2 regions of the Bartonella sp. B17 genome follow, and region 2 is predicted to be linked to the other one. Evidence: predicted binding sites of a transcription regulator. Region 2 holds the regulator's gene; the other holds the start of a gene.
What was found. Region 2 encodes HrcA, which represses chaperone genes, less so after heat shock. Its sites were predicted from a motif close to GTTAGCACTCNCNNNNNGNGAGTGCTAAC; they were not measured.

Region 1 (3,760 bases), 370 kb from region 2:
TTGTGATAAGAAGGCTAGCAATTGAAGCCGCATTCTGAAGAGCAGAACGCACAACCTTCACTGGATCAACAATTCCCAAAGCAATCAAATCACCAAATTGACCTGTTGCAGTGTTGTAACCAAATGTGTCTGAATTATTTTCAAGCACTTTTCCAACAATAATAGCAGCTTCTTCACCTGCATTAGTTGCAATCTGACGTGCTGGTGCCTGTAGAGCACGACGTACAATATTGATACCAGCTTCTTGATCAGGATTGCTTCCTTTAACAGTTAACGCATTTGCAGCACGTAACAAGGCCGTTCCACCACCAGCAACGATACCTTCTTCTACAGCAGCACGTGTTGCATTCAAGGCGTCATCAACACGATCTTTCTTTTCCTTCACTTCAACTTCTGTTGCACCACCAACGCGGATAACGGCAACACCACCAGCGAGTTTAGCAAGTCTTTCTTGCAATTTTTCACGGTCATAGTCAGAAGTTGTTTCTTCGATTTGAGCCTTGATCTGGTTTACGCGAGCATCAATTTCAGCTTTGCGTCCAGCACCATCAATAATCGTTGTATTTTCTTTAGAAATATTCACTTTCTTTGCACGACCAAGCATATCCAAAGTGACATTTTCCAATTTGATACCAACATCTTCAGAAATAACCTGACCTGATGTTAAGATTGCAATATCTTCAAGCATTGCCTTACGGCGATCACCAAATCCTGGAGCTTTCACAGCAGCAATTTTCAAACCACCACGCAACTTGTTAACAACCAACGTTGCCAAAGCTTCACCTTCCACATCTTCAGCGATAATAAGAAGTGGCTTGCCAGATTGAACAACAGCTTCAAGCACTGGGAGAAGAGATTGCAAATTAGATAATTTCTTTTCGTGAATAAGAATGTAAGGATCATCGAGGTCAGCGACCATTTTTTCAGCATTCGTGACGAAGTAAGGAGAAAGATATCCACGGTCGAATTGCATCCCTTCAACGACTTCCAATTCAGTTTCAGCCGTTTTTGCTTCTTCTACGGTAATGACGCCTTCATTGCCAACTTTATCCATAGCACTAGCAATCATTTGACCAATTTCTTCTGCACCATTAGCAGAAATGGTTCCCACTTGTGCAATTTCTTCTGAAGTTTGAATCTTTTTAGCTTTTTTGAAAAGATTTTTTACCACTTCATCAACAGCAGCATCAATCCCACGTTTAAGATCCATTGGGTTCATACCAGCAGCAACGGCTTTTACACCCTCTTGCACGATAGCTTGTCCTAGAACAGTTGCAGTTGTTGTACCATCACCAGCAATATCATTGGTTTTGGAAGCAACTTCGCGCAACATTTGCGCACCCATATTTTCGAACTTATCCTCTAGTTCAATTTCTTTTGCAACCGACACACCATCTTTTGTGATGCGAGGCGCACCAAATGATTTATCAATCACCACATTGCGACCTTTAGGGCCGAGCGTTACTTTAACAGCGTTAGCAAGGATATCAACACCGCGCACCAAACGCTCACGCGCTTCACGGCCAAATTTGACTTCTTTAGCAGCCATCTAATTTCTCCTTGGAGTTGTATCAAAATAGTACAAAATACAAAAAATTAAGAAACTGGATTAGCCCAGAATTCCCATAATATCAGATTCTTTCATGATTAAGAGGTCTTCACCATTAATCTTCACTTCAGTTCCAGACCACTTGCCAAACAGGATACGATCTCCTGCTTTAACTTCCAAAGGTACACGATTTCCATTATCATCTAGAGCGCCATTACCAATAGCAATAACTTCACCTTCTTGAGGTTTTTCCTTCGCTGTATCAGGAATGATAATCCCACCAGCGGTTTTATTTTCAGATTCAACCCGGCGGACAACGACACGGTCGTGAAGTGGGCGGAATTGTATATTAGCCATGTTCAAAATCCTTAAAACTTAACATAATTGAATTAATCTTAAGTCTCCGTTAGCACTCTTAGAGTTTGAGTGCTAACAATAATTGGAATATAAAATCACCACTTTACGATGTCAAGGATTTGCTACAAATATTTATCTTATATTTATCTTAAACAACTGCGAACTCTTGCTTCCCTTTTCTATTTTACGTTATTTACTGCTTTAGAACCAATGAACAAAAAAGGATTTTATCATGGTTGAAACACGTCAGGAAACTGATAGCTTTGGAACGATTTCGGTTCGTCAGGATCGTTACTGGGGGGCACAAACTGAACGCTCTCTTCATAATTTTAATATTGGTATAGAAAAACAGCCTCTTACCGTAATTCATGCCTTAGGCCTCATCAAAAAAGCTGCAGCCCTTGTGAATATGGAAAAAGGAAAGCTCCCGCAAAACATAGGCAAAGCGATTATTTCTGCCGCTGATGAAGTGCTTTCAGGCGCGCTGGATAAGCATTTTCCACTTTCTGTCTGGCAAACAGGTTCTGGCACACAAAGCAATATGAACGTGAATGAAGTCATCGCTAACTATGCTAGCGTGCTTTTGGGAGGAAAACTGGGCAGTAAAGCTCCCGTTCACCCAAATGATCACGTCAATATGAGCCAATCATCAAATGATTCTTTTCCCACAGCACTTCACATTGCAACCACACTACAAACACGCCAACACTTATTTCCTATCCTTGATGCCCTTATTACTACTTTAGAAAAAAAAGAAGAAGAATTTGCCGATATCATCAAAATTGGGCGTACGCATACCCAAGATGCAACACCGCTCACTTTGGGACAAGAATTTTCAGGCTATCGAGCTGCATTACAAGGTAACCGCCAACGCATTGAAACAGCTCTCAGCGACGTCCAGATGCTTGCTCAAGGCGGCACAGCCGTTGGAACAGGGCTTAATGCTCCAAAAGGTTTTGACGTTGCATTTGCTGAAAGCATCAGCACACTGACAGGAGTAAATTTTAAAACCGCCAACAATAAATTTGAAGCACTTGCGCACCATGGAGCACTTGCCCATTTTCATGGGAGTTTGAATGCACTAGCAGCTGACATTTTTAAAATTGCCAATGACATTCGGTTTTTGGGATCAGGCCCACGCTCAGGTTTGGGTGAATTAAGCCTCCCAGAAAATGAACCAGGATCTTCCATCATGCCTGGGAAAGTCAATCCAACACAATGTGAAGCAATGACGATGGTGGCATGCCAAGTCTTCGGCAATCATACCAGTGTAACCTTTGCTGCAAGTCAAGGACATTTCGAACTTAATGTTTACAAACCTGTGATTGGTTATAATGTTTTGCAATCGATTACACTTCTTGGAGACTGCATGCGTTCTTTTGATATGCATTGCATTCAAGGATTACGCGCCAATCGTGTTCATATTCACTCTCTCATGGAACGCTCTCTCATGTTAATAACAGCTCTTGCGCCGGAAATTGGCTATGAAAAAGCTGCTAAAATTGCCAAAGCGGCGCATAAAAATGATACAACTTTGCGCGCTGAAGCTATCAAAGCTGGCGTTTCTGGAGAAGATTATGATCGGCTAGTTGATCCCAAAAAAATGATTCACCCACAATAACAACTTGAGACAAATTGTTCACGTGATAACATCGGGTCGTTCGCGACCCAGATGACGTTTTATATTTAACAATTCAAGTGCAGCTCGCTGCAAAGGTTGAAGGACTGTTTGCGGATCTTGTGTGAATTTGCGTGCATCCCCTTCATATTGCTCAAAATAAAGTCGCAAAGTAGATCCTGCCGTTCCTGTTCCAGAGAGGCGTACAACCAATCGTGTTTCATTTTCAAACAAAA
Region 2 (3,760 bases):
AGCGCTCTGCTTCTACACTGGATGGGTTGGCTTCTAGTGTGATTTCAACTTTATCATCGACCGTCCATTTTTTTGCAATAGCTTGCAGCAAGGCATAAACTGTCTGAGGCGTCATGAGAGAGGGAGTTCCCCCACCGATAAAAATACTCGTAACATGACGTGGACCTATTCTACAATATTGTGTTTCCATTTCGCGTTCAAAGGCGGTTACAAAACGTGGTTGATCAACTCCATTTACGCGAACATGTGAGTTAAAGTCACAATAGGGGCATTTTGCAGCACAAAAGGGCCAATGAATGTAAATTCCGAAGGATTTATTCATCAGAGTGCCAAAAGACTTTCTGCCAAAAGTTTAAAAGCGCGTGCGCGATGCGAAAGGGGTGTTTTATCATCGAGTTTCCAACCATGCTTTTGTTCCGTTGACATTTCACCAAAGGTATTTTCATATTCATCAGGTAAAAAAATTGGATCAAAGCCAAAACCTTTATCTCCGCGTGGAGGCCAAATGAATGTACCCTCAACACTGCCACGAAAATAGTCTGCATAGCCATCTGGCCATGCAATACAGATGACTGATATAAATCGGCATTTTCGTTGACTTTTTTCGTGCGCTTTGGCTCTTTGGAGTTTTTCTTCTATTTTTTGCATAGCTTTTGAAAAATTACGTGTGCCGTCTGGTTGAAGAGCCCAATTAGCTGTATAAACACCAGGTGCTCCGCCTAATGCATCTACTTCTATGCCGGAATCATCAGATAAAGCCGGAAGCCCTGTATTTTTTGCAGCTGCAAAGGCTTTGATATAGGCATTTTCTTCAAATGTTGTTCCTGTCTCTTCTGGTTCAGGTAAATCAAGTTCCTTTGCTGATTGTGTTGTTAAACCAAAAGGAGCGATCAGTGTGGTAATTTCACGCAATTTATCATCGTTATGTGTGGCAATAACGAGTTTTTTGATTGTTATGCTTCTCATATAGATTTCTCCAAAAATTAAAGGGGAAGTAGTTATTTTCTGTGTTTAAAACTAACATGACCATATGATATGGATATTAACAGGTTTCATGAAATACGATTTTTTGCATGTTTGCTGCTATTGAGTTCAAAGAAGATCTCTTAAATTTGATGAAAATCATAATTGGAGAGATGCATGGAGGTACTTTTCTTTCTGATAATGGCATTTTAGGTGATAAATATGCTATATATTTTGCACTGTTTTAGACTATTTGACCAGACTTTAACAAAAATTATATAAGAAGAAAGTATTTTTAAAGTAGTGAAACAATTGTGATGAAGTATAAACCCATTGATGATGAATTAAAATATCTTGATCAACGTTCGCGTGATATTTTTCGCCATATTGTTGAAGCTTATCTTAATGATGGTGAACCTGTTGGATCACGAAATCTTTCTCGGCTTTTACAACAAACATTATCACCTGCAACGATTCGTAACGTGATGAGTGATCTTGAGCATCTTGGATTGATTTATGCACCTCATGTATCTGCGGGGCGAATGCCGACACAATCAGGTTTACGATTTTTTGTTGATACATTTATGGAAGCGGGTGATTTGCCAACAGAGGAGCGCGAAAGCATTGAAAATCAAGTTAAGGAAGCAGGGCATACAAAGTCAGTTGAACATTTTCTCATTCAAGCTAGTCAAGTTCTTTCAGATCTTTCACGTGGGGCAGGATTAGTTTTATCGACAAAACATGAAGGAACATTAAAGCACATTGAATTTGTGCGTCTTGATGGAGAACACGCTCTTGCAGTTTTAGTAACTCAACGAGGTGAAGTTGAAAACCGTATTGTTCAATTACCAGAAGGTGTTACCCATGCACAATTAACAGAGGCAACCAATTTTCTTAATGCTCATATTCAAGGTCGTACGTTGCGGGAAGCTAAAGGAGAAATTGCCCGCTTATGTTTAGAAACACGAGCTGCACTTGATGATTTATCTCATCATCTTGTTGAAACTGGGTTAGCTCTTTGGGGAGGAGAAGATTCTGATCATAAAATACATCTTATTGTTCGCGGGCGGAGTAATTTGCTTGAAGATGTAAAAGCAAAAGAAGATTTAGAGCGGTTACGACACCTGTTTGATGATCTTGAGACACGTGAAAGTATGGCGCAATTACTCGATTTAACTGATGAAGGTTCAGGAGTTCGTATCTTTATTGGTTCAGAGAATAAATTATTTTCGCTTTCTGGCTCTTCTTTAGTTGTAGCGCCTTACTGTGATTCACAACAAAGGGTCATTGGTGCTTTGGGGGTTATTGGACCAACACGGCTCAATTATGCAAGAATCGTGCCTATGGTCGATTATACGGCTCAACTAGTGTCGCAGTTGTTACGCTAGAACACGTAAATACAAATATCCCTTGATTTTTGTCTATAAAATTTCAATATCGAGGATAATAAATCTTATGAAGGAATGGAATTTTTATGTCTGATGAAAAAAACAAATTTACTAACGCTTCATTTGAAAATTGCGATTTAAAAAATCCGGCTGACCACAATAAACTCAAACAAGCTGCTGATGAATTTTTGAAAATGCATGAAGAAAAAGCGTGTACAGATGCAGGAGAAGAAAATGAGCTTTCTGATCCCTTAGCTGCTTTGCAGGATGAAAATAAGGAATTGAAAGATCAGCTTTTGCGTCTTGCTGCAGAGATGGAAAATCTTCGGCGTCGTACTACGCGTGATGTAGCTGATGCGAAAGCTTATTCAATTGCGAATTTTGCACGCGATATGCTATCTGTTTCTGATAATCTTAACCGTGCCTTGGAGGCTATTCCTGAAGGTGCGCGGGAAAATGACGCTGGTCTGAAAACCTTAGCTGAGGGAGTTGAAATGACTGAGCGTGCAATGATGGCAGCGTTAGAGCGTCATGGAGTGAAGAAAATTCATCCAGAAGGGCAAAAGTTTGATCCTCACTTTCATCAAGCTATGTTCGAAATTCCCAATGCTGATGTTCCAGATAACACTGTTCAGCAAGTGGTTCAGGCAGGTTATATTATTGGTGAGCGTGTCTTACGTCCAGCGATAGTTGGCGTGGCAAAAGGAGGAGCGAAAGAAGCTTCTATTGAGTCTGATCCAGCATAAATAATATACCATTAACAATAATTTCTGCGCGAAGTTGCAACATTATGTGCAACTTCACATTTTAGAATATTTCATCAGAGAAAGTTTTTAAGGTGTTTTTAACACTCTTTTATGCTTGGAGTGTCCAGCTTCCTCTCTCAATATAAGGAACATTATCATCGAGAGAGGGAGATGAGAATAAAACAAAATGATCAATCTCAAAGGGAGGAAGTACAAAATCACGTCGAGAAGACACATATGAAGAAATATCTTCAGGTTTAGCGTCGAGAAATTGTGCAATGGTGATGTGCGGAGTGAATTTTCTTTTATCAGGAGGTAATTTTAGATGTTTTCGAATACATTGTATTTGTTCGTGTAAAAGATTAAGAGTTTGTAGTTTAAAAGGAGAAAGTTTTATTGTGTTAAAGGCATAAATGATCTCGTCTACTACGGAGCATTTAACTTCACCAAAAAAATACAAAGTGATGTGAAAATTTTGCGGGTTCATCCACCGCGCTTGAGATAAGCCATTTTGCAACGATATGAGGGATTGTGTTGTTTGTTGAGGAATTTGAAGAGCACTAAACAGACGTAACATCATGATACTTTTTTACGATTTTACGATTAAAAGACGCTATCGCAAACAAAACAGCAGATTGATCCGTAGCCGATTATACTACTAAA

Region 1: a site for HrcA is predicted at 1,955-1,983, ahead of groES (co-chaperone GroES). Genes of this name have one in related genera too.

What each region holds. Positions count from the first base shown of each region.
Region 1 is NZ_CP200032.1:640,999-644,758, reverse strand. Features, by position in the region: gene groL (chaperonin GroEL) at 1-1,549, opposite strand, end outside; gene groES (co-chaperone GroES) at 1,610-1,906, opposite strand; gene fumC (class II fumarate hydratase) at 2,139-3,527, shown strand; gene V4B18_RS02935 (alpha-D-glucose phosphate-specific phosphoglucomutase) at 3,546-3,760, opposite strand, start outside.
Region 2 is NZ_CP200032.1:271,943-275,702, reverse strand. Features, by position in the region: gene hemW (radical SAM family heme chaperone HemW) at 1-322, opposite strand, end outside; gene rdgB (RdgB/HAM1 family non-canonical purine NTP pyrophosphatase) at 322-966, opposite strand; gene hrcA (heat-inducible transcriptional repressor HrcA) at 1,281-2,351, shown strand; gene grpE (nucleotide exchange factor GrpE) at 2,438-3,097, shown strand; gene V4B18_RS01275 (2'-5' RNA ligase family protein) at 3,207-3,674, opposite strand.